Regions from separate parts of the Kitasatospora sp. SC0581 genome, predicted to be linked through region 2. Evidence: riboswitches for the same ligand, from Rfam matches in the RefSeq annotation. Region 2 holds a riboswitch; the other holds the start of a gene.
What was found. Region 2 has a riboswitch for glycine ahead of gcvP (aminomethyl-transferring glycine dehydrogenase). Riboswitches for the same ligand answer to the same signal wherever they lie in the genome.
Positions count from the first base shown of each region.

Region 1: linked by a shared signal. The riboswitch ahead of gcvT (glycine cleavage system aminomethyltransferase GcvT) and the one ahead of gcvP (aminomethyl-transferring glycine dehydrogenase) in region 2 are both predicted to bind glycine.

Region 1 is NZ_JBLRWA010000008.1:59,382-73,476, reverse strand. It holds gene ACLWS4_RS15680 (hypothetical protein) at 255-869, opposite strand; gene ACLWS4_RS15675 (class I SAM-dependent methyltransferase) at 960-1,733, shown strand; gene ACLWS4_RS15670 (nuclear transport factor 2 family protein) at 2,031-2,513, shown strand; gene ACLWS4_RS15665 (TetR/AcrR family transcriptional regulator) at 2,570-3,325, opposite strand; gene ACLWS4_RS15660 (NADPH-dependent FMN reductase) at 3,476-4,129, shown strand; gene ACLWS4_RS15655 (MDR family MFS transporter) at 4,152-5,717, shown strand; gene ACLWS4_RS15650 (L-serine ammonia-lyase) at 5,787-7,154, opposite strand; gene glyA (serine hydroxymethyltransferase) at 7,316-8,584, opposite strand; gene gcvH (glycine cleavage system protein GcvH) at 8,665-9,045, opposite strand; gene gcvT (glycine cleavage system aminomethyltransferase GcvT) at 9,145-10,266, opposite strand; glycine riboswitch at 10,497-10,598, opposite strand; gene ACLWS4_RS15630 (enhanced serine sensitivity protein SseB C-terminal domain-containing protein) at 10,808-11,611, shown strand; gene ACLWS4_RS15625 (enhanced serine sensitivity protein SseB C-terminal domain-containing protein) at 11,728-12,651, shown strand; gene ACLWS4_RS15620 (ABC transporter permease) at 13,098-14,084, shown strand.
Region 2 is NZ_JBLRWA010000009.1:256,720-270,814, reverse strand. It holds gene ACLWS4_RS17730 (DUF881 domain-containing protein) at 1-506, shown strand, start outside; gene ACLWS4_RS17725 (FHA domain-containing protein) at 1,075-1,617, shown strand; gene ACLWS4_RS17720 (MerR family transcriptional regulator) at 1,797-2,492, shown strand; gene ACLWS4_RS17715 (bifunctional nuclease family protein) at 2,590-3,066, shown strand; gene ACLWS4_RS17710 (MerR family transcriptional regulator) at 3,290-3,934, shown strand; gene ACLWS4_RS17705 (SanA/YdcF family protein) at 4,029-4,751, shown strand; gene ACLWS4_RS17700 (DNA polymerase IV) at 4,824-6,251, shown strand; gene ACLWS4_RS17695 (MFS transporter) at 6,393-7,889, opposite strand; gene ACLWS4_RS17690 (PRC and DUF2382 domain-containing protein) at 8,207-9,481, opposite strand; glycine riboswitch at 9,633-9,736, shown strand; gene gcvP (aminomethyl-transferring glycine dehydrogenase) at 9,974-12,874, shown strand; gene ACLWS4_RS17680 (DUF5999 family protein) at 12,993-13,184, opposite strand; gene ACLWS4_RS17675 (hypothetical protein) at 13,597-14,095, opposite strand, start outside.

The sequences.
Region 1 (14,095 bases), on a different contig from region 2:
GCGATGCCGAGTTGCCGGAGGCGGCCGCGACGAGGGCCGTTCAGGTGGGCTGGTCGGTCGTGGGCTTGCCGTCCTGGTTGGAGGGTGGGCCTTCCTGGTGCTCCCGGCTCGCCGGTGGGGCGTCGGGCTGCGTGAGAAGTCGGGCTGGCCGACTTCTCGCGCGAGGGCCTCGGGGCACTCGTGGTGGGGGGAGGGAGGGATGCCCCGCCGTTTCCGGAGGCGTGACCGGGGAACCGGTGGTCGCGGGGTGGCCCTCAGGTGTCGAAGGTGATGGCGGGCGTCCCGGAGTTCCGGGTGAGGAAGTGCAGCAGCTCGGCGAAGCCGCGCGCGTCGTCGAGGGCCTTGTGGGTGTGCCGCACGCCGCCGAGCCAGTGCGGGGGCAGTGCCGGTGCCGGGAGGTCCGCGGGCGGTCGGCCGGTCAGTGCCGCCGTGTACGAGCGCAGGCACAGGGCCGGGCCGTGGAAGAGGAGATCCTGCTCGTAGGGGCCTTGGTGCAGTCCGAAGGAGGTGAACCGGCGCAGGTAGTAGTCGATCCAGGTTCCGTCGAACGACAGGGGTGCCGCGGCGAACGCCCGCCGGCCGGGCAGGGACCGGACCCACTCGACGTACCTGGTCATGACGTCGGTGACGGGCTCCGGGTTCGTCGTCGCGGCCTCCCAGGCGCCCGGCTCGGAGTCGAACCATTCCTTCGTGCGCGGGTTCGGGGCCGATCCGGGAAGCGGTTCGAGGACGGCTTCGAACTCGCCGAAGGTCCGGCCGTCCATGGTCGTGGCCACGGACGCGAAGGACCGCATCGAGTTCGGTCCCGGCCACGGGCCGTCCACCTCGATGTCGGTCACCACGTAGGTCCAGTCGCTGAGTTCGGTCATGCGGCCGACGCTACCGCCACGGCCTCCCCCGTCGGTGCGGGTTCACGCGAAGCGGTTGCCGCCGGTGGTCCCGTTTGATGGGCTGGTCGGATGGGACACGCGGGGCAGGAGAGCCGGACGGCGAGGTACGACCGGATCGGCGTCGGGTACCGGCAGGTCCGTCGGCCCGATCCGCGGCTGCACGCGTTGATCGGGTCGGCGCTGCGGGGAGCGCGCACGGTGGTCAACGTCGGTGCGGGGGCTGGATCGTACGAGCCGGAGGACGCCGAGGTCACGGCCGTCGACCCGTCGCAGGTCATGCTCGACCAGCATCCGGGGGAGCGGAAGGTCAAGGCCTCGGCCGAGCAACTGCCCTTCGAGTACGGGGCGTTCGACGCGGCGATGGCTGTCCTGACCGTCCACCACTGGTCGGACCCGCGGCGCGGGCTGGCCGAGCTGCGGCGGGTCGCGCGGCGGCAGGCGGTGTTCACCTGGGACCCGGCGCACCGGCCGCAGCTGTGGCTGCTGGAGGACTACCTGCCGGAGATCAGGGAGTTGGAGGACTCCCGCTTCACGCCGCTGGAGCAGGTGGTGGAGGCCCTGGACGCGCACACCGTGCTGCCCTTCCCCGTTCCCTGGGACTTCACCGACGGCTTCCAGATCGCCCACTGGCGGCGGCCCGAGCACTACCTGGACCCGGTGGTCCGGCAGGCCAGTTCGACCTTCGCGCAGCTGCCGCCGGAGGTGGTCGAGCCGGCCGTCGAGCGGCTGCGGGCCGACCTCGCCTCGGGGGCGTGGCACCGGCGGTACGCCGACCTGCTCGACCGGGACAGCATGGACTACGGCTACCGCCTGGTCCTCGCCGGCGAGCGGCCGGCCGGGTAGGCGTTGTCGGCGGCTGCCGCCGCACAGGAAGTCGGCCCGGCCGACTTCCTGTGCAGCGCGGCTGGTTGGCCGAGGGCCGTGAACGGAGCGCAGGACTCGCAGGTGCCGATCCCGGGGGTACGAGGACGGCCCCTCGGTGCCGGGCGAAGCCTGCTGGGGCGCGGCGGCCGTCAGGTCGTCGAGGGGGAGCCGACTTCCGGCGGCTAGGGTTGGGGCCATCGATCGATGCGCGGGGGCCAAGTCGATTGCCGTAGAGGGATCCTGGCGTCCCCGTCCGCTGCCGAAGGGGCCGCCGTCATGCCGGATTCCGCCACGCCCAGCCCGCCCAGCACACCCAGCCCGCTCGACCTGCTCGTCCGCTACCGGCGGGCGATGCTCGACCTGGACGCGGACGCGCTGGCAGAGCTGTACGCCGAGGGCGGGGTGCACGAGTTCCCGTTCCTGTTCCCCGGGATGCCGGAGCGGTACCGGGGGCGGGAGGAGATCCGGGCCGGCTACCGCGCCGCCTGGGGTGCGAGTGCGGCGCGGCCGCGGGAGATCCGGGAGGTGGCCGTCCACCCGGGTGCCGACCCGGAGGTGCTGACCGTCGAGCAGCAGGTGGTCGGGACGCTCGCCACCACCGGGGAGCCGTTCACCGTGCCTGGCCTGCTGGTGATGCGCGCCCGGGACGGCCTGCTGGTGCACGTGCGGGACTACATGGACGGCCTGGGCGTGGCCCACGCGATGGGCCGGCTGGGTGCCGTCGCCGCGCGCCTGGGGGCCGGGGCGGCCGGCAAGTAAGAGGGGGCGGAGTGGGAAGTCGGACCGGCCGACTTCCCACTCCATGAGCGGCTCGGTCAGAGGGCGAAGTGGGCGGCGATGCCGTCGAGGACGCAGTCGAGGCCGGTTTCGAACTGCCAGTCGGGGTCGTCCTTGCGGGTGGCCGCGTGGAGGTAGCGCTGGTAGTTGGGGTAGCGGCCGGTGCCCATCAGCCAGGTCATCCGGGGGGCGAGGCCGGCCCGGGTCTGGTCGCCGTCGGACCAGCCGCGCTCGCGGCGCAGGGTGTCAAGGGTGACCTCGGTGGTGACCGAGCCGTGGACGTAGCCGGTGACGGTGCGGAACACCGCCATGGTGGTGTCGGCGTCCAGGCCGTGTTCGGCCAGGGCGGCGAACGCGTGCTCGGGGACGGCGAGTTGGTTCGGGCTGAGGGAGAACGGGGTGGCCGCCCGGACGGTCCACGGGTGGGCGAGGTGCATGGCCCGCAGGTGGAGGGCGAGGGCGCGCATGGTCTCCCGCCAGTCCTCGGCGGGGGCGGCGTCCAGGGGGAGTCGGCCGTAGACGAAGTCGACCATCAGCTCGATGAGTTCGTCCTTGCCGGAGACGTACCGGTAGGCGGCCATCGGGGCGACGCCGAGTTCGGCGGCCAGTCGGCGCATGGTGACGGCGTCCAGGCCCTCGGCGTCGGCGACGGCGACGGCGGCCTCGGCGATTCGCTGCGGGGTCAGGGTGGTGCGCGGGGCGGGGGCCGGGCGGTCCAGGCGCTCCCAGAGTGACGCCGGGGGCCTGTCGTCGCCGGCGGGGGTGTCCCCGGTGGGGGCCTGCTGAGCGGGCATGGGGGCGGGCTCCTTCCGACTGGGGGTCGGTCCCACCGTAGCACCCTCCTGTGTACGGCGTATCGGCAGTGGACGCCGTACACGTCGATGTGTACGTTGTATTCGAGACGGATACGTCGTACACACCAGCCATCCCGAAGGGGGACTCCCATGTCCACGGAGCAGAGGTCCAGCGAGCGGACGTCCAACGAGCGGACGTCCAGCGAGCAGGCGTCCAACGAGCAGAACCTGAAGGTCGCCGTCCTCGTCGGCAGCACCCGCGACGGCCGCTTCGGCCCGGTGGTCGCCGACTGGCTGCTCGGCCACCTCGAGGCGCGCGGCGACCTGACCGCCGACCGGATCGACCTGGTGGAGACCCCGCTGCCCGTCACCTTCCCGTCCTTCGGCGGCGAACTCTCGCCGGACGACGCCGCGCTGCTGGCCGCCGTGTCGCCCCGGCTGGAGGCGGCCGACGCCTTCGTGATCGTCACGCCCGAGTACAACCACAGCTTCCCGGCCCCGCTGAAGAACGCCATCGACTGGCACAACCGGCAGTGGCACGGCAAGCCGGTCGGCTTCGTCTCGTACGGCGGCCTGTCCGGCGGCCTGCGGGCGGTCGAGCAGCTGCGGGTGGTGATGGCCGAGCTGAACGCCGCCACGATCCGCAACACGGTCAGTTTCCACGGCGCCTCGCAGTGCTTCGACGCCGAGGGCAAGGCGATCGACCCGGCCGCCGACAATGCCGCCAAGACCATGCTCGACCAGCTCACCTGGTGGGCGCAGGCGCTGCGGGACGCCCGCCGGGCCCGCCCGTTCTCGGCCTGAGCCGGGGAAGGGGGCGGACGGCATGGCCACGGAACAGAGCGGGGGCCAGAACAAGGAGCAGGCCGACGAGCGGCCCAAGCCGCCGCTGCTCGGCGTCGTCGGACTGATGCTCGGCATCTTCCTCTCGGCCCTCGACGGCCAGATCATCGGCACCGCGCTGCCGACCATCGTCGGCGACCTCGGCGGGCTGGAGCACCTCTCCTGGGCGGTCACCGCCTACCTGCTGACCTCCGCCGCCGCCACCCCGCTCTGGGGCCGGCTCGGCGACCTGTACGGGCGCAAGGGCGCCTACCAGTGGGCGGTGGTGGTGTTCCTGGCCGGCTCGGTGCTGGCCGGACTCGCCCAGGACATGGGGCAGTTGATCGCCTTCCGGGGCCTCCAGGGGATCGGCGCGGGCGGGCTGATGGTCGGCGCGCTCTCGGTGATCGGGGTGCTCGTCCCCGCCTCCGACCGGGCGCGGGTGCAGTCGGTGGTCGGCGTGCTGATGCCGATCGCCTTCGTCGGCGGACCGCTGCTCGGCGGCTTCCTCACCGAACGGCTGAGCTGGCGCTGGGCCTTCTACGTCAATCTGCCGGTCGGGCTGGTCGCGCTGCTCGCGGTCGGCGTCGGGGTACGGCTGCGGACGGAGCGGGTGCGCGCCCCGTTCGACTGGGCCGGGGTCGCCCTGCTGACCACCGGCATCCTCGCGCTCACCCTGGTGGGCAGTTGGGGCGGCACCGCCTACTCCTGGACCTCCCCGGTGCTCCTCGGCACGGCGCTGGTCGCGCTGGTCGCGCTGGGCTGGTTCGCCCGGACCGAACTGCGCGCCCCCGGGCCGCTGATCCCGCCCGCGCTGTTCCGCGACCGCAACTTCACGGTGGCGCAGATGCTCGGCTTCCTCACCGGCGCGGTGATGATCGCCCTGGTCGGCTACCTGCCGCTCTACCTGCAGCTGGCCCGGGGCGCCTCGCCCACCGCCGGCGGGCTGCTCCTGCTGCCGCTGATGCTCGGCATGATGGGCACCCAGCTGGTGACGGCGCGGCTGATGGGCCGGCCCGGCGGCGAGCGGCGCTACCCGCTGCTGGGCGGCGCGGTCACCCTGGCCGGCGGCGCGCTGCTGCTGCTCCTGCGCACCGACACCCCGATCGCCGTGGCCTCGGCCCTCACGGCCGTCGCCGGGATCGGCCTCGGCCTGGTGATGCAGAGCACCCTGCTGACCTCGATGGGGGCGGTCCGGCCGCAGGACATGGGCGCGGCGATGGGCGTGGTCACGCTGCTGCGGAGCATCGGCGGCTCGCTCGGCATGGCGGCGCTCGGCGCGGTCTACACGGCGCGGCTCACCGACTCCCTCACGGAGCGCCTCGGGGCCGCCGAGGCCGGCCGGCTCACCGGCGGAGGGCTGACCCCGGCCTCCCTCGACGGCCTCCCGGCCGAGGTTCGCGACGCCGTCGGGGCGGCGGTCACCGGCGGCCTGCACGGCACGGTCGTGGGCGGGGTGCTGCTGGCGGCCGCGGCGACGGCCCTCGCCTGCCTGGTCCGCCCGCGGCAGGGAGCGGCCAGGGAGATCAAGCCGGCCGACACCCCCGCGAAGGCGGCCACGGCCGGGTGATCCGGAGAACGCGCAGGCCCCCGGGCGGAACGGGGGACCGCCCGGGGGCCTGCGGAAAAGCCGGTCAGCTCAGCACTCGATGACGTTCACGGCGAGCCCGCCGCGCGAGGTCTCCTTGTACTTGATCTTCATGTCGGCCCCGGTCTCCTTCATCGTCTTGATCGCCTTGTCCAGCGAGACGTGGTGCCGTCCGTCGCCGCGCAGCGCCATCCGGGCCGCGGTGACGGCCTTGACGGAGGCCATGCCGTTGCGCTCGATGCAGGGGATCTGGACCAGGCCGCCGACCGGGTCGCAGGTGAGGCCGAGGTTGTGCTCGATGCCGATCTCGGCGGCGTTCTCGACCTGCTCGGGGGTGCCGCCGAGGACCTCGGCGAGGCCGCCCGCGGCCATCGAGCAGGCGGAGCCGACCTCGCCCTGGCAGCCGACCTCGGCGCCGGAGATGGAGGCGTTCTCCTTGAAGAGCATGCCGATGGCGCCGGCGGCGAGCAGGAAGCGGACGATGCCGTCGTCGTCGGCGCCCGGGATGAAGTTCAGGTAGTAGTGCAGGACGGCCGGGATGATCCCGGCGGCGCCGTTGGTCGGCGCGGTGACGACCCGGCGGCCGGAGGCGTTCTCCTCGTTCACGGCCATCGCGTAGAGGGTCACCCACTCCATCGCGTTGGCCGGCCCGATGCCCTCGGCGCGCAGCGCGCGGGCACCCGAGGCGGCCCGGCGGCGGACCTTCAGCCCGCCCGGCAGGATGCCCTCGCGGGACATGCCGGCCCGCACGCACTCCTGCATCACGGACCAGATCTCCAGCAGACCGGTCCGGATCTCCTCCTCGCTGCGCCAGGCCTTCTCGTTCTCCAGCATCAGGCCGGAGATCGACAGGCCGGTCTCCCGGCTGAGCCGCAGCAGCTCGTCACCGGTGCGGAAGGGGTACTTCAGCACGGTGTCGTCGGGCTTGACCCGGTCCGCGCCGATCGCGTCCTCGTCCACCACGAAGCCGCCGCCGACCGAGTAGTAGGTCTTCTCCAGCAGGGTCGAGCCGTCCGCCGCGTACGCCCACAGGGTCATCCCGTTGGCGTGGTACGGCAGCGAGCGGCGGCGGTGCAGGATCAGCTGGGTGTCGGGGTCGAAGTCGATCGGGTGCTCGCCGAGCAGGTTGATCCGCTTCTCGGCGAGGATCCGCTCGACGTCCTTGTCGGCCTGGTCGACGTCGACGGTGCGGGGCGAGGCGTTCTCCAGGCCGAGCAGGACGGCCTTCGGGGTGCCGTGGCCGTGGCCGGTGGCGCCGAGCGAGCCGTACAGCTCGGCCCGTACGCCCGTCACCCGGTCCAGCAGGTCCTCGGTGCGCAGTCGGCGGGCGAACATCCGGGCGGCGCGCATCGGGCCCACGGTGTGGGAGCTCGACGGGCCGATGCCGATGGAGAAGAGGTCGAAGACGCTGATGGCCACGGGGGACGTCCTTGTCTGGTCTCGTGGAAGGACTTGCGGGCAGGGAGGGGCCGACACGGGACGGGGCACCGCGCGCACTTCCAGTGTGCGCGGTGCCCCGGGGTGCCTGGTACGCCGGAGGGGTGAGGCCGGTCACCCCGCCCGAACGATCACCGGAGTGATCAGAGGTTCGGGTAGAGCGGGTACTTCGCGGCCAGGGCGGAGACCCGGGCCTTCAGCGCGTCGGCGACGGTCTCGTCGAAGGCGGGCTTGAGCGCCTCGGCGATGATGTCGGCGACCTCGCGGAAGTCCTCGGCCTGGAAGCCGCGGGTGGCCAGGGCCGGGGTGCCGATGCGCAGGCCCGAGGTGACCATCGGCGGGCGCGGGTCGTTCGGGATGGCGTTGCGGTTGACGGTGATGCCGACCTCGTGCAGCCGGTCCTCGGCCTGCTGGCCGTCGAGCTGGCTGTTGCGCAGGTCGACCAGGACCAGGTGGACGTCGGTGCCGCCGGAGAGCACGCTGGCGCCGGCCTCGGCCACGTCGGCCTGGAGCAGGCGCTCGGCGAGGATGCGGGCGCCGTCCAGGGTGCGCTGCTGGCGCTCCTTGAACTCCTCGGAGGCCGCGACCTTGAAGGCGACCGCCTTGCCGGCGATCACGTGCTCCAGCGGGCCGCCCTGCTGGCCGGGGAAGACCGCGGAGTTGATCTTCTTGGCGAACTCGGCCTTGGACAGGATGACGCCGCCGCGCGGGCCGCCCAGGGTCTTGTGGGTCGTGGTGGTGACCACGTCCGCGTAGGGCACCGGGTTCGGGTGCAGCCCGGCGGCCACCAGGCCGGCGAAGTGCGCCATGTCCACCATGAGCAGCGCGCCGACCTCGTCGGCGATCCGGCGGAACGCGGCGAAGTCGAGCTGGCGCGGGTAGGCGGACCAGCCGGCGATGATCAGCTTCGGCTGGTGCTCCTTGGCGAGGCGCTCGACCTCGGCCATGTCGACCTGGCCGGTCTTCTCGTCCACGTGGTACGCGGCCACGTTGTAGAGCTTGCCGGAGAAGTTGATCTTCATGCCGTGGGTCAGGTGACCGCCGTGGGCCAGGCTCAGGCCCAGGATGGTGTCGCCCGGCTGGATCAGCGCGAACATCGCGGCGGCGTTGGCCTGCGCGCCGGAGTGCGGCTGGACGTTGGCGTGCTCGGCCCCGAACAGGGCCTTGATGCGGTCGATCGCGATCTGCTCGACCACGTCGACGTGCTCGCAGCCACCGTAGTAGCGGCGGCCGGGGTAGCCCTCCGCGTACTTGTTGGTGAGCACCGAGCCCTGGGCCTCCATGACCGCCACCGGGGCGAAGTTCTCGGAGGCGATCATCTCCAGGGTGGTCTGCTGGCGGTGCAGCTCGGCGTCGACCGCGGCGGCGATCTCCGGGTCGAGGGCGTGCAGGGACTGGTTGAGAACAGTCATGGTGTGGTCTTCCCGGGAGGAGGAGGGAAAGGGGCCAGGGCGGGACGGACCGCGGTGCGGCGGCCCGTCCCGTCGGGGGCTCAGCCCTGGGGGTTGGTGAGCGCGTCGTACTCGTCGGCGCTGAGCAGCTCGTCGGTGGCCTCGACGCGCACCTTGAACAGCCAGCCGCCCTCGAAGGGGTCGCTGTTGACGAGGGCGTTGTTGTCCAGGACGTCCGGGTTGACCTCGGTGACCTCGCCGGTCACCGGGGAGAACAGGTCGCTGACCGACTTGGTGGACTCCAGCTCGCCACAGGTCTCGCCGGCGGTCACGGTCTCGCCGACCTCGGGCAGCTGCACGTAGACGATGTCACCGAGCGCGTCCGCGGCGTGCTTGGTGATACCGATCGTGGAGACACCGTCCACGGCGGCCGTCAGCCACTCGTGCTCCTTGGTGTACTGAAGGTGCTGGGGGTTGCTCATGGCGTCATTCTCCAGGATGGGAAGCGGGTACGACGAAGCGGGCCGCCGCGCGGACGGCTGCGACGTGCGCGTATGGGAAAACGGGGGGCGTGCGAGGGGTCAGCGGGCGCGCTTGTAGAACGGCAGCGCCACGACCCTGACGGGCTCGTGCTTGCCGCGCACGTCCACCGCGACGGTGGTGCCGGGGGCGGCGTGGGCGGCGTCGACGTAGGCCATCGCGATCGGCTGCCCCAGGGTCGGGGACGGCGCGCCGGAGGTGATCCGGCCGATCGGCTCGCCCTCGGTGGAGACCACGGTGTACTCGGCGCGCGGCACCCGCTTGCCGTCGGAGACCAGGCCGACCAGCACCTTCGGCGGGTTGGTCTCGGCCGCGGCGGCGGCCGCCTCCAGGGCCTTGCGGCCGACGAAGGCGCCCTCGTTGGTGGTCTTGTCGAAGCGGACGACCCGGCCCAGGCCGGCGTCGAACGGGGTCAGGTCGGTGGACAGCTCGTGCCCGTACAGCGGCATGCCGGCCTCCAGGCGCAGCGTGTCGCGGCAGGACAGGCCGCAGGGGACCAGGCCGCGGTCCGCGCCGGCGGCGGTCAGCGCCTGCCAGACCGGCTCGGCGTCGGCCGGGTGGCAGAAGATCTCGAAGCCGTCCTCGCCGGTGTAGCCGGTGCGGGCGAGCAGCACCTCGCGGTCGGCCACGAAGGCCGGGAGGATCGCGTAGTACTTCAGGCCGGGCAGGTCGGCGTCGGTGGTGTCGGCCAGGATGCCGGTGGCCTCCGGGCCCTGGACGGCGATCAGCGCGTAGGTGTCGCGGTCGTCGGTGACGACGGCGTCGAAGCCCTTGGCACGGGCGATCAGCTCGTCGAGGACCAGCTGGGCGTTGGAGGCGTTGGCGACGACCAGGAAGGCGTCCTCGCGCAGGCGGTAGACGATCAGGTCGTCCAGGATGCCGCCGTCCTCGGCGCAGATCATGGTGTAGCGGGCGCGCAGCTCGCCGAGCGCGGAGACGAAGCCGACCAGGGCGTGGTCCAGCATCTCGCCGGCCTGCGGGCCGGTGACGGTGATCTCGCCCATGTGCGAGAGGTCGAACAGGCCGGCCTTGGTGCGGACGGCGAGGTGCTCCTCGCGCTCGCTGCCGTAGCGCAGCGGCATGTCCCAGCCGGCGAAGTCGGTCATGGTCGCGCCGAGGGCGCGGTGCAGCGCGTCGAGCGCGGTCAGGCGGAGGGACGACATGGCCAGGAACTCCTCGGTCGGGGCACTCAGGGGTGCACGCACCGGACCGGACCCGCTGGGGGGCCGACCCTGCGCGCGGGCATGCGGCGGCGTGGGTCTCCCCATCTGTCGTCGAACCTGAGAGCTTCACCGCCCCGCCGCCCGCAGCCGTTTCCAGCTTGGGGGACAGCATGACGGCTTGCACCGTGGGTGGGCGCACGACAGGGCCGGGCGCCGCTTTCCAGATGTGCCTAACCCGTGCGGTAGGGGTGCCTGAGAGATTCCGGGGAGGACTTGCTCCTTCGGCGCCGGCTGTGCCTGAGCGGCACTCCGGGCTCTCCCGCGCGGGTTCGAGCGGCCGGTATGGAGTTGTGGGGGCCCGCGGCGCATGCCGTCGGACGGGCACATCATGGCACGTCCCGGACGACGAGGGGAGGGGGGACCCGGTCACACCGCGCGGGACCCGAACACGAGTCCTGACCGCACCCCCCGCACGCCTCTAGACTGCTGCGCGTCGGTGCGGCAGTGGGCGGCCGACGGCAGAGGGCGGAATCGGCGGCGCATGGGGTACCCGGTGGAGCAGCAGCAGGGGTGGGGCGGACCGGAGGAGGCGCCGGCGGGCGGCTCCTGGCCGGCCAACGAACTGGAGCAGGTGCTGACCGCGGCCCTGGGCGACCCGGGCGCGACCCCACGGGTGTTCGAGGTGCTGGCGCGCAGCCAGGTGTGGGTGCCGCTGCCGGCCGGGGCCGACCCGCAGGGCCAGGCGCTCGACCTGCCGACCATCGAGCTGGGCGGCGACCCGTACGTGCCGGTGTTCTCCTCGCAGGAGGTGTTCCTCCAGCAGGCGCCGGGGATGGCCTTCGCGATCGCGCCGGTGTGGGAGTTCGCCCGCGGGCTGCCGCTGGGCCTGGGCATCGCGGTGAACCCGGACGCGCCGGTGGGCCTCCCGGTGCCGCCGCAGGGGGTCGCCGAGCTGCGCCGCGGCCCGCGCGAGGACCGCTGGGAGCAGGCCGAGGGCGCCGCGGAGCCGACCGGCGGCCGGGTGGCGCTGCGCGAGCCGGTGCCGGGCGAGGACCCGGAGCACTTCCTGGCCGCCTGCCGGAGCGAACTGTCGGCGCTGCCCGGTGTGTTGACCGCCCGCAGGGCGCTGGCCAGCATCGAGGGCGAACCGACCGTGATGTTCGTGGGCGTCCAGTTGGACCCGGCGGCCCCGGCCGACCCGGCCGCGGTGAACGAGGCACTCGGGCGAGCGCTGGGAACCGCGCCGCTGCCCGGGGGCGTCCACCTCGTACTGCTCGACCTCGCCGACGACCCGGTGGTCGAGTGGCTGCTCACCCGGGTACTGCCTTTCCACACGCGGGCGTGAGCGGGTCCGGATCAGAGGCACGTCGCCGTGGCGGTGGCCGGTGCCGCGCCATAGGGTGCGTGCAGACGGCCGACGGGTCGGCGGGTTGAGGGAAAGAGGCGCGGCGAGGTGGGCGCATGAGTGCGGGAACGGGAGCGGGCGGTGTGCCGGGGCCCTGGGGCCAGGCACCGGCCGGGCGCCCGGGAGCTGATCCCGGCGCGTTGGAGCGCGCCCTGCGCGACGTCGCGCCGGAGCGCTACGACGCGTACGAGCGGCTGCTGCACGCGCTGGCGGACGGCCGGGTCTGGATGCTGCTGTGGCACGGCACGCCGGGCAGCCCGGACGCGCAGTACGGGAACATGGAGATCAGCGGCCACGGCTACGCGCCGGCCGTCACCTCGCCCGAGCAGCTGACCGCCTCCGGCTGGGCGCGGGCCCACGAGGTCGTCTCCGGCCGGGAGATCGCGGCCTCGCTGTACCGCACCCGCTGGGGCCTGTGGCTCAACCCGCACGCCCCCGGCGGCGGCGTCGGCGTGCCCTGGGCGGACCTGCGCCGGGTCGCCGCAGGCCTGGACCGGCTGCCGGCCGGGCCGTTGAAGCTCAGCGAGCCGCAGTTGAACGCCCAGCCGTTCTTCGCGCTGCTGGAGCGGCAGGCCGCCGAGGTGCGCGCGGTCCGGGCACTGCGCCGGGCCTGGGTGCAGCCCGCGGTGGGGGAGCCGTACCTGGCCATCGGCCTTGACCTCTACGAGAGTTCGCCGCCGGCGGTGGAGGCGGTGCGGGCGCTGATGCAGCGCGCGATCGCGGTGGCCCCGGAGGGGCTCGCGGTGTCCACGGTGGCGATGTCGGACGAGTACGACCCGGTGGCGCTGTGGATGCGCGCCAACGCGCGGCCGTTCTTCGACCGGGAGGCGGGCCGCCCGCCGACCGGCCCGTACCCGCCGGTGCCCCCGCCGCCGTACCCCGGGCAGTCGATGCCGGGCTACGCGTACGGCACCCAGCCGCCGGCGCAGGGCTGGCAGCAGCAGCCGCAGCGGCCGTGGCCCGGCTACCCCGGGCGCTGAATCCCAAAACCCATTCTCCGAAGCCGACTTGATTGTCCGTCAAGTCGGCTTCGATGCTTTCCGGACGAATTTCCGGATGTGCGGCCCGGTCATCTTGACATGGCAGTTACAGCCATGTGAAGAGGTATATGCCGAAGATCGGGGAGGTGCATGCACGCAGATCACAGTTGGGCATCTGTCGGTTGTCGGGGCTGGCGCAAGCCAGTTCGGATGGCAGAGAGTTCTGCGCAACGCACCGCGCGTGCTGGAACCCCACAAAGGTGAGCGCGCACGCCGACAAGCCCGTCCACGCGACGCCCATCCCGCGTGGTGGCAGTGCCTGTGCACGACGCACTGCCGTCAACACCCGCTCCTCCTAAGCACCTCCGCACGTCCGCAGCCGCACCGCCGAAGACGGCGACCGGCACCCGTGGGCCGGCCACCGTCGGCGAGGGGACCAACTGACCATGACATCCGTGACCACCGCCGGGAACGAGCCGGAGGCAGCAGCCGCCGCCGGACCGGCCAAGAAGATCGAGGGCCGCTCCCTCGGCCAGATCGCCTGGACCCGCTTCAAGCGGGACAAGGCCGCCGTCGCCGGCGGCGTCGTGGTGATCCTGCTGATCATGCTCGCCGTGCTGGCCAAGCCGATCGAGTCGATGTTCGGGCTCGACCCGGACGCCCTCCACCAGGACCTGCTGGACGCCGACCTCGGCGGTCTGCCGTTCGGCGACTGGGGCGGCATGAGCCTCGAACACCCGCTCGGCATCGACCCGCTGCAGGGCCGTGACCTGCTCACCCGCGTCATCGAGGGCTCCTGGGTCTCCCTGCTGGTCGCCTTCGGCGCGACCCTGCTGTCCAACACCATCGGCACCGTGCTCGGCATCATGGCCGGCTACTACGGCGGCTGGGTGGACACCGTGATCAGCCGGGTGATGGACGTCTTCCTGGCCTTCCCGCTGCTGCTCTTCGCCATCGCGATCTCGACCTCGCTCCAGGGCGGAGCCTTCGGCCTGCACGGCCTGCCGCTGCACATGCTGGTGCTGATCTTCGTGATCGGCTTCTTCAACTGGCCCTACATGGGCCGGATCGTGCGCGGCCAGACGCTCTCGCTGCGCGAGCGGGAGTTCGTCCACGCGGCCCGCAGCCTCGGCGCCCGCGGCCCGTTCATCCTGTTCAAGGAGCTGCTGCCCAACCTGGTCGGTCCGATCCTGGTCTACTCGACCCTGCTGATCCCGACCAACATCCTCTTCGAGGCGGGGCTGAGCTTCCTCGGCGTCGGCATCCAGCCGCCGCAGGCCTCCTGGGGCGGGATGCTCCAGGACGCGATCCGGTACTACCAGGTGGACCCCCAGTACATGGTGGTCCCCGGTCTGGCGATCTTCGTCACCGTGCTCGCCTTCAACCTGCTCGGCGACGGTCTTCGCGACGCCCTCGATCCCAAGAGCAACTGATTCCGCCGCAC
Region 2 (14,095 bases):
AGGCGGAGTTGGAGCAGTCCCTGGCGAAGTTGGAGAACAGCTCCAACCAGGCCAAGGAGGCCCAGGAGCAGACCAGGAAGAAGGCGACGGAGCTCGGCGTGCTCGCCGGCACCGTCAAAGCCACTGGTCCGGGCATCGTACTCACGGTCGATGATCCCCAAGGGCAGGTGAAGGCAGATATGCTGCTGGACACCCTGCAAGAACTTCGAGCGGCGGGGGCGGAGGCGATTCAGATCAACGATGTGCGCGTGGTGGTCAACACCTACTTCACCGACCTGTCGGCCGGTGGGGTGCAGATCGACGGGAAGAAGGTCTCGCAGCCCTACCGCTTCACGGTCGTGGGGAACCCGCAGGATCTGACACCCGCGCTGAACATCCCGGGAGGTGTCGTCCGCACGCTGGAGAGCCACCAGGCGCGGGCGACGATCGCCCAGCAGCAGAAGGTGGTCGTCGACGCCCTCGTGGACCCGAAGTCGCCGCAGTACGCCAAGCCGGCTTCGAAGTGACGGGGCGCCCGGCGAACGGCCCGTCAAGGGCGGGCGGCACCCGCTGCGGGGCGCCGCCGTCACATGGGCGAGACTGGTTCGCACCAGTACGCTCCGGAGCAACAACCGCAGTACCAACCGCCGGAGTACCACTCCAGCGGGCCCGAGCCGCAACGACCGGGCCCGCAGCATGTCCGAGGTTCTCACCCTGCCCCGCGGGCGGGTCTGTCACACGCAAGGGGATTCGCCCGTGAGTTTCTTCTCGAAGTTGTTCGGTCGTAACAAGGGCCGTGACGCCGCCGCCGTCGAGGCGCCCACCGCGCGTCACCGCCGACCGGAGGACGAGCCCGCAGTGCCGGGCATGCGCCCGGCCCCCGAGGCCGCGCCGTACGCAGGTCAGCAGCTGTACCGGGACGGCGGCGCCGCCCAGTACGCGGGGAATCAGGCGGGCTACGGCGCGTCGGTTGACCCCTCCGGCGAGCCGCGCATAGGTTTCCCGTCAGGACCCTCAACCTCTGGTGGAGGGTTTGCCCCGGATCCGTACGCCGGGCACAACCCGTCGGGTGTGCCGCGCCAGGAGGCTGTGAACATGGCTGGCCCCACTCCGTGCCCCAGGTGCGGCAACCGGAACCCGGCCGCGGCCCGGTTCTGTTCCAACTGCGGCACGGCGCTGCGCGGCGGCCTGCTTCCGGAGGGGGCGGCGGAGACCACGTCGACCATCTCCATCTCCGGCCTGGAGTCGTACGACCCCACCACCACGACCGGCACCGGCGCCACGCCGGCCCTGTCGGCCGAGGTGCTGTCGGCGATCGACGCGCTGCCGCCGGGCTCGGCCCTGCTGATCGTGCAGCGCGGTCCGAACTCCGGCAGCCGGTTCCTGCTGGACTCGGACGTCACCACGGCGGGTCGCCACCCGCAGGGTGACATCTTCCTCGACGACGTCACGGTCTCGCGCCGCCACGTGGAGTTCCGCCGCACCCCGGCCGGCTTCAGCGTCGCGGACGTGGGCAGCCTCAACGGCACCTACGTGAACCGGGAGCGGATCGACGAGGTGCCGCTGAACAACGGCGACGAGGTGCAGATCGGGAAGTACCGGCTGGTGTTCTTCGCCGGCCACAACCGGGGGTACTGAAAACGACGTCGGCAGGAGCCCGAGTGAATACGAATACCCCTTCCTCTTCTCTCGGGGCGGCCACCCCAACCCCGTCCGGTCCGCAGGCGGACCGCGGCGGACGCGGGGTGGTCGCGGGCCCGCGGCAGCCGGTCCGGGCTGAGCGGCCCGCCGGCCGCCGGCGCGGCGGTGACGAGCTGCTGAGCATCGGCGCGGTGCTGGCCTTCCTGCGCGACGACTTCCCCGAGGTCACCATCTCCAAGATCCGCTTCCTGGAGGCGGAGGGACTGGTCGAGCCGCAGCGCACGCCCTCGGGGTACCGCAAGTTCAGCCCGGCCGACGTCGAGCGGCTGGCCTACGTCCTGCGCATGCAGCGGGACCACTACCTGCCGCTGCGGGTGATCCGGGAGCACCTGGACGCCATCGAGCGCGGTGAGAACCCGCCCGCGCTGCCCTCCGCCGCCGACACCCGGCCCGGGCCGCTGGAGGAGGCGGACCGGGAGCTGGTGGCCGGCGGAGAGGTGCCCTCCGGCGTCCGGCTGGGGCGCGCCGAACTGCTCGCGGCGGCCGAGGCCGGGGAGCCGGAGCTGGCCGAGTGGGAGTCCTACGGACTGGTCGCCCCGGGACCGGACGGCGGCTACGACGGCGAGGCGCTCCAGGTGGCCCGGCTGGTCGCGGAGCTCGGCCGGTACGGGCTGGAGCCCCGGCACCTGCGCGCCATGAAGGCCGCGGCGGACCGCGAGATCGCGCTGGTGGAACAGGTGGTGGCGCCGTTGCGCCGGCACCGGAACCCGCAGACCAGGGCGCACGCGGAGGCCACCGCTCGGGAGCTCGCGACGCTGTCCGTACGGCTGCACGCGGCCATGGTCCAGGCCGGGATGCGGACGCGCGGATAGCGCGTGCCGCCCGCGGCGCGCCCTGGCCGCACCGCGCTGACCAGCGGCGTCGGCCCTGCGCTTTCATATCCGGGAGCGGAGCCATAGGGTTGCCTGTGTGAATGAGCTCGACGTCGTGGGTGTCCGAGTGGAGATGCCTTCCAACCAGCCGATCGTGCTGCTGCGGGAGGTCGGGGGAGATCGCTATCTGCCGATCTGGATCGGCCCCGGCGAGGCGACCGCGATCGCCTTCGCCCAGCAGGGCATGACGCCGGTGCGGCCGCTGACGCACGACCTCTTCAAGGACGTCCTGGAGGCGCTCGGCCAGCAGCTCACCGAGGTCCGGATCACCGACCTGCGGGAGGGCGTGTTCTACGCCGAGCTGGTGTTCGCCGGCGGGGTCGAGGTGAGCGCGCGGCCGTCCGACGCCATAGCGCTGGCGCTGCGCACCGGCACGCCGATCTACGGGAGCGAGGAGGTGCTCGCCGAGGCGGGCATCGCGATCCCGGACGAGCAGGAGGACGAGGTCGAGAAGTTCCGCGAGTTCCTCGACCAGGTGTCGCCCGAGGACTTCGGCGGCAGCGGCCCGCAGTAGCGGGGCCCGACCGTGCGGCCTTTCGGCCCATCGTTTTGCCAAAATCCGTCCATCTACCCACACTAGGGGCACGAAAAACCACTCTCCTGAGTGATGTGGTTTGTCTGGCCCGGCGTGGCGATCGTTGACGGGTCATAGGGGACTGCCTACCGTCAGGAGTGGCTGTCCGGGTGGCCGATGCCCGCAGTCGGGTTGCCCGCAGCACAAGTGGACGGAGGCAGGCATGAGCAGCACCGGCGATGACGCGGCCGTGGGAGGCCGGTGCGCCGTGCACATGCCGCGCACCGCTCGCACCGTCACGGATTTCCCCCGGGTCGGCAGGTTCCCGGCCGTACAGGCGGGCCAACCGGCCATCGAACGGCTGGCCCCGACGTCCGACCTGCTCGGCTTCCGGGGCCCGACGGCCTGTGCGGCGGCCGGCATCACCTACCGTCAGCTGGACTACTGGGCCCGCACCGGACTGCTGGAGCCCAGCGTCCGCACCGCGTACCCGTCGACCAGCCAGCGGCTCTACAGCTTCCGCGACATCCTGCTGCTGAAGATCGTGAAGCGGCTGCTCGACGCGGGTGTCTCGCTGCAGAACATCCGGGTGGCGGTCGCCCACCTCCAGGCCGCCGACCAGGCCGACCTGGCGGGGATGACGCTGATGTGCGACGGCGCGACGGTGTACGAGTGCACGACGCCGCAGCAGGTGGTGGACCTGCTGAAGGGCGGTCAGGGGGTCTTCGGCATCGCGGTCGGAGCGGTCTGGCAGGAGCTGGAGCTCACCCTCGGGCGGCTGCACGCCGAGCGCACCGACACCGGCGAGACGATGGTCGGGCACGACCCGGCCGACGAGCTGGCCCAGCGGCGCAACCGGGCGGTCTGAGCAGGCGTTCGACGGGGCCGCGGGCCCGGACGGGGAACCGTTCGGACCCGCGGCCCCGTCGTGTTCCCCGGTTGACGTGATCGAGGGAGGGCACGTGGGAGTCGGTACCGGTATATCGGGGCTGCTGCGGCGCAGGGCCGGACTGCTGGGGGCCCGGCTGCGGCAGCGGCGGACGCAGCGCAGGGTGTTCCAGGTCGGAACGGTGCTCTGCTCGCTGGCGCTGGCGCCGAGCGCCTGGGTGTGGTTCGCCGCGGGGGACCGGGTGGGCACCGTGGAGAGCGCGCCCGCCGCGCCGGTCGCGGTGGTCTTCGGGGCCGGCCTGTACCAGGGCAAGCCCTCCCCGTACCTGGAGCACCGGCTGGTCGCGGCGGTGGACCTGTACCGGGAGGGGAAGGTGCAGGCGATCCTGGTGACCGGGGACAACGGGCGGGTCGAGTACTCCGAGCCCGACGCGATGTACGACTACCTGACCCGGAACGGCGTTCCCGAGGACCGGGTGGTGCGGGACTACGCGGGCTTCGACACCTGGGACTCCTGCACCCGGGCGCGCCGGATCTTCGGGGTGGACCACGCGGTGCTGGTCAGCCAGGACTTCCACGTCCGCCGGGCGCTGGCGCTGTGCGAGGCGGCGGGCATCCGCTCGTACGCGGTCGGGGTGCCGGAACTGCACGACGCGACCTGGCTGTACGGCGGGCTGCGGGAGGTCGCCGGGGCGGGCAAGGCGGCGGCCAACGCCTGGCTGCGGCCGGACCCGGTGTTCCTCGGGCCCCGGGAGGACGGCATTCCGAAGGCGCTGGCGGAGGCCGCGAAGCAGTAGCGACGGGGGCCGGGAGCGGGGCCTCCGGCCCGGTTCGTACGCACTGTCGGACCCGTACGCGATGATCGGCGGGTGCGATCTCTGCCGAGCATCATCCACCTCGACATGGACGCCTTCTTCGCGGCGGTGGAGCAGGCGGCCAAGCCCAGCCTGCGCGGCAAGCCGGTGGTCGTCGGCGGGCTCGGCGGACGCGGGGTGGTCTCCACGGCCTCGTACGAGGCGCGCAGGTTCGGGGTGCACTCGGCGATGCCGATGGCGCAGGCGCGCCGGCTCTGCCCCAACGCGGCCTTCCTGGCGGGGCGGTTCGAGGCCTACCGGCAGAACAGCGAGATCGTGATGGGGCTGCTGCGGCAGCTGTCCCCGCTGGTGCAGCCGCTCAGCCTGGACGAGGCCTTCGTGGACCTGGAGGCAGGCCCGTACGGACCGGCACTGCTGGAGGCGGACCACGAGACCGGCGAACGGCTGGTCCTCGCGCTCGCGGAGGACCTGCGGGCGGACATCCAGCGGTTGACCGGGCTGACCGGCTCGGTCGGGGCGGCCGGGTCCAAGCTGATGGCCAAGATCGCCTCCGAGCAGGCCAAGCCGGACGGACTGGTCATGATCGAGCCCGGGCAGGAGCGGGCCGTGCTCGGCCCGATGCCGGTGCGGGCGCTGCCCGGGATCGGGCCGGCCACCGAACAGGTGCTGCGCCGGGCCGGGCTGAGCACGGTGGCCGACCTCGCGGAGGCGGGGGAGGCGGAGCTGGTGCAGCTGGTCGGGCGGGCGCACGGCGCCGGGATCTTCCAGATGTCCATAGGGCTGGACGAGCGGCCGGTGATCGCCGACCAGGACGCCAAGTCCGTGTCGGTGGAGGACACCTACGAGGTGGACCTGGCCGACCGGGAACGGGTTCTGCGCGAGGTGGAGGCCCTGGCCGGCCGGTGCGTACGGCGGCTGCGGGCGGCCGGGCGCTCGGGGCGGACGGTGGTGCTCAAGGTCCGGCGGTTCGACTTCTCGACGCTGACCCGCTCGGAGACGCTCGGCGGGCCCACCGACGACGAGGCGGTGATCACCGCGACCGCGCGCCGGCTGGCCGAGCAGGTGGAGATCACCGGCGGGGTCCGGCTGCTCGGCGTGGGCGTCGCCCAACTCGCCGACTACACCCAGGAGGACCTGTTCGCCCAGGCGCTGCGGGAGGAGGCCGCGGAGCACGCTGAGGCGGCGGCCGAGGCCGAGGAGCCCGAGGCGGAGCCGGAGGCCGTCGTGGTGCGGCGGTGGGTGCCCGGACAGGACGTCCGGCACGAGGAGTTCGGTCCGGGCTGGGTGCAGGGCAGCGGCGTCGGGAGGGTCACCGTACGGTTCGAGACGCCGTGGGACGGGCCGGGGCGGGTACGGACCTTCGCGGTGGACGACCCGGCGCTCGAACCGTCCCGGCCGCTGCCGCTGCGCCGGGACGCGGGTGCGGACGAGGGGCCGGACGGTGCGTCGGAGGGGAACGGCGGGCCGGGGGAAGGAGCCTGAAACGCGAAGCGGCCCCACCCGGTGGGGGAGTACCGGGTGGGGCCGATCACCGTGCCGGACCCCGTGCGTTCGTGATGCCCTCACGATGTACGGGGACCGGGCCCCGCGCCCTGTCCCTGAGCGCGGGGGCCGGACGCCTCGTCAGGCGTCGGTCTTGACCAGCTCGGGGCTGGAGTCCTGCTGGGCCGAGCCGCCGACGACCGTCGCGGTGGCGGCCGACTTGGTGCCGCGGATCAGGAACGGGACGACGCCGGCGACGACGCAGACCACGGCCGCGGTCCAGAACGCGTGCTTGTAGGCGTCCAGGGTGGGCAGCGACAGCGGGATCTGCGGCGGCAGCTTCATGGTGTCGCCGGTCAGGATGGCGGCCATGACGGCGGTGCCGATCGCGCCACCGACCGTGCGCAGCACGGAGTTCATGCCGTTGGCGATACCGCTCTGCTCGACCGGGACGGCGCCGTTGATGTAGGCCGGCATCGCGGCGAAGGCGAGGCCGACGCCGAGACCGAAGATCGCCGAGGCGGTGTAGATGTCGCCCTCGTGCCCGTGGCGCACGGCCAGGTAGGCCATCGCGATGGCGCCGAGGACGCCACCGAGGACCAGCGGCAGGCGCGGGCCGCGACGGGCGATCAGCAGGGCGCCGACCGGGGCGGCGACCATCGAGCCGATCGCGGACGGCAGCAGCAGGAGGCCGGCGTGCAGCACGCTGGCGGTGAAGCCGTAGTGGGTCAGCTTCTCCGGGGTCTGGGCGAAGTTGCTGATGACCATGAAGGAGCCGTACATGCCGAAGCCGATGAGCAGGCCGGCCACGTTGGTGAAGGCAACGGCCGGACGGGCCATCATCTTCATGTCCACCAGCGGGTGCGCGACCTTGGTCTCGATGATCCCCCAGATCAGGGCGACCACGGCGGCGACGGCGAACAGGCCGAGCGTCTTGTTGGAGGTCCAGCCCCAGTGGTTGCCCTGGCTGACCGCGACCAGCAGCGCGGAGAGCCAGCCGGCCAGGGTGAGGGCACCCAGCGGGTCGGCGCCGCCCTCCTTGTCGGTCACCGGGTCGGTCGGGACGCGGAAGGCGACCAGGGCGATCGCGATCAGGCCGAAGACCAGGCCCATCCAGAAGATCGACTTGTAGTTCCAGTGCTCCAGCAGGAGACCGGTCGCGACCAGGCCGAGGCCGGAGCCGACGCCCATCGAGGCGCTGATGGCGGCGACGCCGCCGGTCACCTTCTGCTTGGGCAGCTCGTCACGGACGATGCTGATCGCCAGCGGCAGGACGCCACCGCCGGCGCCCTGGAGGACACGGGCGACGACCAGCCAGGTGAAGGAGTGGGTGCTGACCGCCAGCGCCGAACCGGCGACCAGGCCGGCCAGCGAGATCAGCAGCATCGGCTTGCGGCCCCGGAGGTCGCCGAAGCGGCCCAGGAGGGGAGTCAGCACGGCTGCGGAGAGCAGGTTGGCGGTCATCAGCCAGGTGACGCTGGACGCGGAGACGTGCAGTTCCTTGGCCAGCGAGGGCAGGATCGGGACGACCGCGGTCTGCACCACGCTGAACGACAGCATCGCCAGGATGAGGGCCGGCAGGACCCGGGCGCTGCTCTGCTTCTCGGCCGCGGTGGTGGGCTGTGGTGCCTCACTCACGGTTGCTTCCTCCCGTACATAGTGAATGAACTGAAGTAACCATGCAGGGAGATACTTCAGAGTGTCAAATATCGAGTGGTTAAGTTTTGGCAAAGGTGAACGGTCGGGTACGTGACAAGGGCTGTGGCGGGGGTGGGCGCAGGGAGGGGCGCCTGCGGCGGGCGGGTGGGGGTGTGGCGAGGGGCGCTTTGGCAGGGGTGAACGGTCGGGTACGTGACAAGGGCTGTGGTGGGGGTGGCGGGTGTGGGGAGGGTGCCTGCGGTGGGTGTGCGAGAGGGGCCCCGGACGGTGTCCGGGGCCCCTCTTCGCGGGTGGTGTCAGACGAGCGGGCGCAGTGCGGCCGGGCGGGGTGAGTCGGCGGCGGGGGGTGAGGCGGGGGGCGGGGTCGAGCCGGCCGGGGAGGTGTTCTGGGTGGCGGTGGTGTCGTGGACCTCGACGTGCTCGCGGCGGAGCTCCTCCCGGACCACCTCCTCCGTCGTGTAGCGCTCGACGACCAGGCGGACCCGCTCGACGGGCGCGAGGTACTTGCGGACCACCGCGCGCTCCTCGCGGAGGGTGACCTCCTCGACGGCCTCGGCGATGTCCTTCTCGCTGAGCGTGGCGCGCTCGGCGTCGCTGACCGGCATCCGCTCGACCCGGACGCGCTCGTGGACCACGGGGATGCGGCGTTCGACCTGTTCGGTCGTCACGTACTTGCGCAGCTTCGCGGTGCCGAGGGTGTGCCACTCGGTGGTGACCTCCAGCCGCTCCTCGCGGCAGTTGATCTCGACCGGGCCGCTGGGGGCGGACGGGGCGCCGTCGGCGTGCGCGGCGCCGACGGTCGCCGCCGGGGCGGGCGTAGACGCGGGCGCGGGGGCGGGCTGCGACTGCGGCCTCGGCTCCACGGTGGGTGCGACGGGGGCGGCCGCCGGGGCGGCGGTGGTGGCCTCGGGGGTGCTGAGCATCCGCATGTCGGCCTCCGGGGCGGTTCCGGTGCTGTCGGTGACCGCGGCGGTGACGGCGGCGGTGGGCGGGGCGGTGGCGACGGGGGCTCTGGCCGGGGCGGGCTCGGGAACGGGCTCGGGGGAGCGCTCGGGGGTGTGGAACGTGAGCGACTTCGCCGGGGCCGCCGCGGTCGTCGTGGCGGCGGCGGCCGCCGCCGTGGTGCCGAAGTCGAGGTCGGCCTGCTTGGGCCGGCTCCCGTTCTCGTGGCTCGGGCGGCCGTCCATCGGGGTGTCGAGCCCGTAGTAGCGGTACAGCTGGAGCTCCTGGGCGGGGGACAGGTGCTGGCCGACGCCGAAGTCCGGCGACTCCTTCACCAGCGACTTGTCGTACGGCACCCGGAGCTCGTCGCCGGCGAACTCGCTCGTGGTCAGCGGGACGAAGGCGTCCCGGCCGAAGATGCCGGTCCGGACCGCGGCCCACTCGGGCCGGCCGGTGGCGTCGTCCAGGTAGACCTCGTCGACCGTGCCGATCTTGTCTCCGTTGCGGTCGACGGCCTTGTGACCGATGAGGTCCCGGGGGTCGATGTCGGTCTGCACTCTTTCCTCCCGTGCGCTGAGCTTGCGGAACTCCCGCAGGAAGGCGGCCGGAGCACCCGTTCCGTCCGCCACTTCACACCAAAAGCCATGAATCGGACGGACGCGAGCGGGGTGCGCCGGACGGGCTGCGCGCTGGACCGTCCGGGGGACGCGCGTAGACCCCGAACGACCTGACGCACCCGTGATCGGGGGGCCTCCCGCTGGTACCCTGGGCGACGACCGCAGAGCCCGCTCGGGAGAGTCTCCGACTGCGAAAGCCGCTGGTCGGAGCGCCGAAGGAGCAACTCCTCCCCGGAATCTCTCAGGCATCCGTACCGTGTGGGGTAGGTCACTCTGGAAAGCAGGGCAGGAGCGTCGGCGCGGAAGCCGGCGATCACCACCCTCACCGACGGTGCAAGCCGACGGAGCGCCCACAGCGCCCCGTGCGGGTGAAGCTCTCAGGTCCCGATGACAGAGGGGGAGGCCTGTCGGGTCCGCCCGCCCAGGTTCGTCCGCTGTCCGCAGCGGCGAGGCCGGCCGGCGTGCGTACCCCCGCCGGTCCGTGACCAGGAGGCCTCGACCACCATGAACGCCCAGCCGAACGCGGGACGCCCCACCGGCGCCTCGACCCTCACCGAGCTTGAGCTGGCCAGCCCCTTCGAGAACCGCCACATCGGCCCCGACGCCGCCGCGCAGGAGAAGATGCTGGCGTCCGTCGGCTACGGCTCGCTGGACGAGCTCGCCGCCACCGCGGTGCCCGAGGCGATCCGCTCCATCACCGCCCTGGACCTGCCCGCGGGCCGGACCGAGGCCCAGGTCCTCGCCGAGCTGCGCGAGCTGGCCGGCCGCAACCAGGTGCTCCAGCCGATGATCGGCCTGGGCTACTACGGCACCTTCACCCCGCCGGTGATCCTGCGCAACGTCATGGAGAACCCGGCCTGGTACACCGCCTACACCCCGTACCAGCCGGAGATCTCGCAGGGCCGCCTGGAGGCGCTGCTCAACTTCCAGACCCTGGTCTCCGACCTGACCGGCCTGCCGACCTCCGGCTCCTCGCTGCTGGACGAGGGCACCGCGGCCGCCGAGGCGATGGCGCTGGCCCGCCGCGTCACCAAGGTCAAGGGCGGCGTCTTCCTGGTCGACGCCGAGACCCTGCCGCAGACCGTCGCGGTGATCAACACCCGTGCCGTGCCGACCGGTGTCGAGGTCGTCGTCGCCGACCTGTCCGAGGGCATCCCGGCCGAGATCGTCGAGCGCGGCGTCTTCGGCGTGCTGCTCCAGTACCCGGGCGCCACCGGTGTGGTCCGCGACCTCACCGCGGTGATCGAGCAGGCGCACGGCCTGGGCGCGATCGTCGCCGTCGCCGCCGACCTGCTCGCGCTGACCCTGCTCAAGTCCCCGGGTTCGCTGGGCGCCGACATCGCCTGCGGCACCTCGCAGCGCTTCGGCGTGCCGATGGGCTTCGGCGGTCCGCACGCCGGCTACCTGTCGGTGCGCGCCGAGTTCGCCCGCTCGCTGCCCGGCCGCCTGGTCGGCGTCTCCGTCGACGTCGACGGCAACCGCGCCTACCGCCTGGCGCTGCAGACCCGCGAGCAGCACATCCGCCGCGAGAAGGCCACCAGCAACATCTGCACCGCCCAGGTGCTGCTCGCCGTGATGGCCTCGATGTACGCCGTCTACCACGGCCCCGACGGCCTGGCCGACATCGCCCGCCGCACCCACCGCTACGCCGCCGCCCTCGCCGAGGGCCTGCGGGCCGGCGGCGTCGAGCTGCTGCACGGCGAGTTCTTCGACACCGTCACCGCCGTCGTCCCGGGCCGCGCCGCCGAGATCGCCGCCGCCGCCCGCGCCAACGGCATCAACGTCCACCAGGACGGCGCGGACCGGATCTCCGTCTCCACCGACGAGACCACCACCCGCGAGCACCTGGCCGGCGTCTGGGCCGCGTTCGGCGTCCCCGCCGTCGAGGTCGCCGAGGCCGCCGACGCGCTGCCCGCCGCGCTGCTGCGCGAGGACGAGTACCTGACCCACCCGGTCTTCCACAGCCACCGCTCGGAGACCGCCATGCTGCGCTACCTGCGCCGCCTGTCGGACCGGGACTACGCGCTGGACCGCGGCATGATCCCGCTGGGCTCCTGCACCATGAAGCTCAACGCGACCACCGAGATGGAGGCGGTGACCTGGCCGGAGTTCGGCCAGCTGCACCCCTTCGCGCCGATCGACCAGGCCCAGGGCTTCCTGACCCTGATCCGCCAGCTGGAGCAGCAGCTGGTCGAGGTGACCGGCTACGACGCCGTGTCGATCCAGCCGAACGCGGGCTCGCAGGGCGAGCTGGCCGGTCTGCTGGCCGTGCGCGCCTACCACCACGCCAACGGCGACACCCAGCGCGACGTCTGCCTGATCCCGTCCTCGGCGCACGGCACCAACGCGGCCTCCGCGGTGATGGCCGGCATGCGCGTGGTCGTGGTGAAGACCCTGGTCGACGGCGACGTGGACGTCGAGGACCTGAAGGCGAAGATCGAGCAGCACCGCGACAACCTCGCCGTGCTGATGGTCACCTACCCGTCCACCCACGGCGTGTACGAGACCCAGATCACCGACATCTGCGCCCTGGTGCACGAGGCCGGCGGCCAGGTGTACGTGGACGGCGCCAACCTGAACGCCCTGGTCGGCCTGGCCAAGCCGGGCAAGTTCGGCGCGGACGTCTCGCACCTGAACCTGCACAAGACCTTCTGCATCCCGCACGGCGGTGGCGGCCCGGGCGTCGGCCCGGTCGCGGTGCGCGCCCACCTGGCGCCGTACCTGCCGAACCACCCGCTGCAGCCGGAGGCCGGCCCGGCCACCGGCGTGGGCCCGATCTCGGCCGCGCCGTGGGGCTCGGCGGCCATCCTGCCGATCTCCTGGGCGTACGTCCGGCTGATGGGCGGCGAGGGCCTCAAGCACGCGACCCAGGTCGCGGTGCTGAACGCCAACTACATCGCCAAGCGCTTGGCGCCGCACTTCCCGGTGCTCTACACCGGCCCGGGCGGGCTGGTCGCGCACGAGTGCATCATCGACCTGCGCCCGCTGACCAAGGAGACGGGCGTGACGGTGGACGACATCGCCAAGCGCCTGATCGACTACGGCTTCCACGCGCCGACGATGTCCTTCCCGGTGGCCGGCACGCTGATGATCGAGCCGACCGAGTCCGAGGACCTGCACGAGATCGACCGCTTCTGCGACGCGATGATCACCATCCGGGCCGAGGTCGACAAGGTCGGCTCGGGCGAGTGGGCGGCCGACGACAACCCGCTGCGCAACGCCCCGCACACCGCCGCCACGCTGGCCGGCGACTGGGCGCACGGCTACTCGCGGCAGGAGGCGGTCTTCCCGGCGGGCGTGAACCCGGCGGACAAGTACTGGCCGCCGGTGAGCCGGATCGACGGCGCGTACGGCGACCGCAACCTGGTCTGCTCCTGCCCGCCGCTGGACGAGTACGGCGTCTGACCCGACCGGGCCCAGGTGGTCCGGGTCGGACGGCAGGGCCCCGGCGGAGTTCTCCGCCGGGGCCCTGCCCGTCTGCGCTGGTCGGCGGCTGCCCCCGCCGTACGGTCGGACCGGGTGGTCAGGCCGCGTGGGCGACGGGGCGGCGCGGGGCGATCACCCGGCCGTCGGGCAGCAGTTCGCCGGTGTCCTCGAACAGGACGACGCCGTTGCAGAGCAGGCTCCAGCCCTGCTCCGGGTGACGGGCCACCGATACGGCCGCCTCGCGGTCCTCGGACTCGGCCGTCGGGCACTCAGGACGGTGCTGGCACATGCGTACCCTCGCTTCGCTCTGCGATCCTCCCCGTGGTGCGGTCGCCGGAGGTGGTGCCGTCCGGGGCCGCCGCGGTGGTCGGATCCTGTCCGCGCGCCGGCCAAGTGTGGGCCGGCGCCCAAGTGGGTAGGACAGGGGGTCCTTCCACGCTGGTTCCCAGTGTCGGCATCCCGGGAGCCGCGCGCAGGGATTTCGTGACATGCGCCACAACTCCCGGGTAGAGATCACCCGTTCAGGTGGGGCCGACGGGAAAAGGCGCACCGGTGGGTCAGTCGGGACATGGCCCGTTGGGGCCATGCCGAATGGCCCGGACGGGTGGTCACCGTTCGGGTGAGGGTTTGGGAGCGGGCGCGCGGGCGCGGTCGAGGGCCGCCGGGCGGGTGGGCCCGGCGGCCTGTGGGGCGTCGGCGGGTCAGGAGGTGCCGAGCAGCAGCGGCCCGGCGAGCGGGGCGCGGGCGAGCAGCGGCAGCAGTTCGGCGGCGGGCCGGGCGCGGTGCGCGGCGACGCCGAGCGGGGCCGGGGCCAGAGGGATCAGGAGGTCGCCGTCCGGGTCGGCGTCGGGGTTGTGCAGCCAGAGCGCCGTGGCGTACTGGCCGGGGAAGGTCAGCAGCCGGGGCTGCCGGCGGGTCCGGGAGCCCTGGGCGAGCTGCCAGGCCTCGCGCAGCGCCCGGACCGTCGAGTCGAGGTAGGGGCCGGCGGTGAAGTGGGAGAAGCTGTGGCCCTCGGCGCTCTGCACCACCTCGGCGGCGGCGGCCACCTCGGCGCCGTCCTTGATCAGGAAGCGCCAGCCGGTGCGGCGGGCGGCCGGCAGCTCCGGGCGCGGGCCGTTCAGGACGTGCACCGCGAGCGGGTGGGCGGGGAGCAGTGAGCCGGTCGGATGGCGCAGTGCTGCGGCGGCGGGCTGGCGCAGC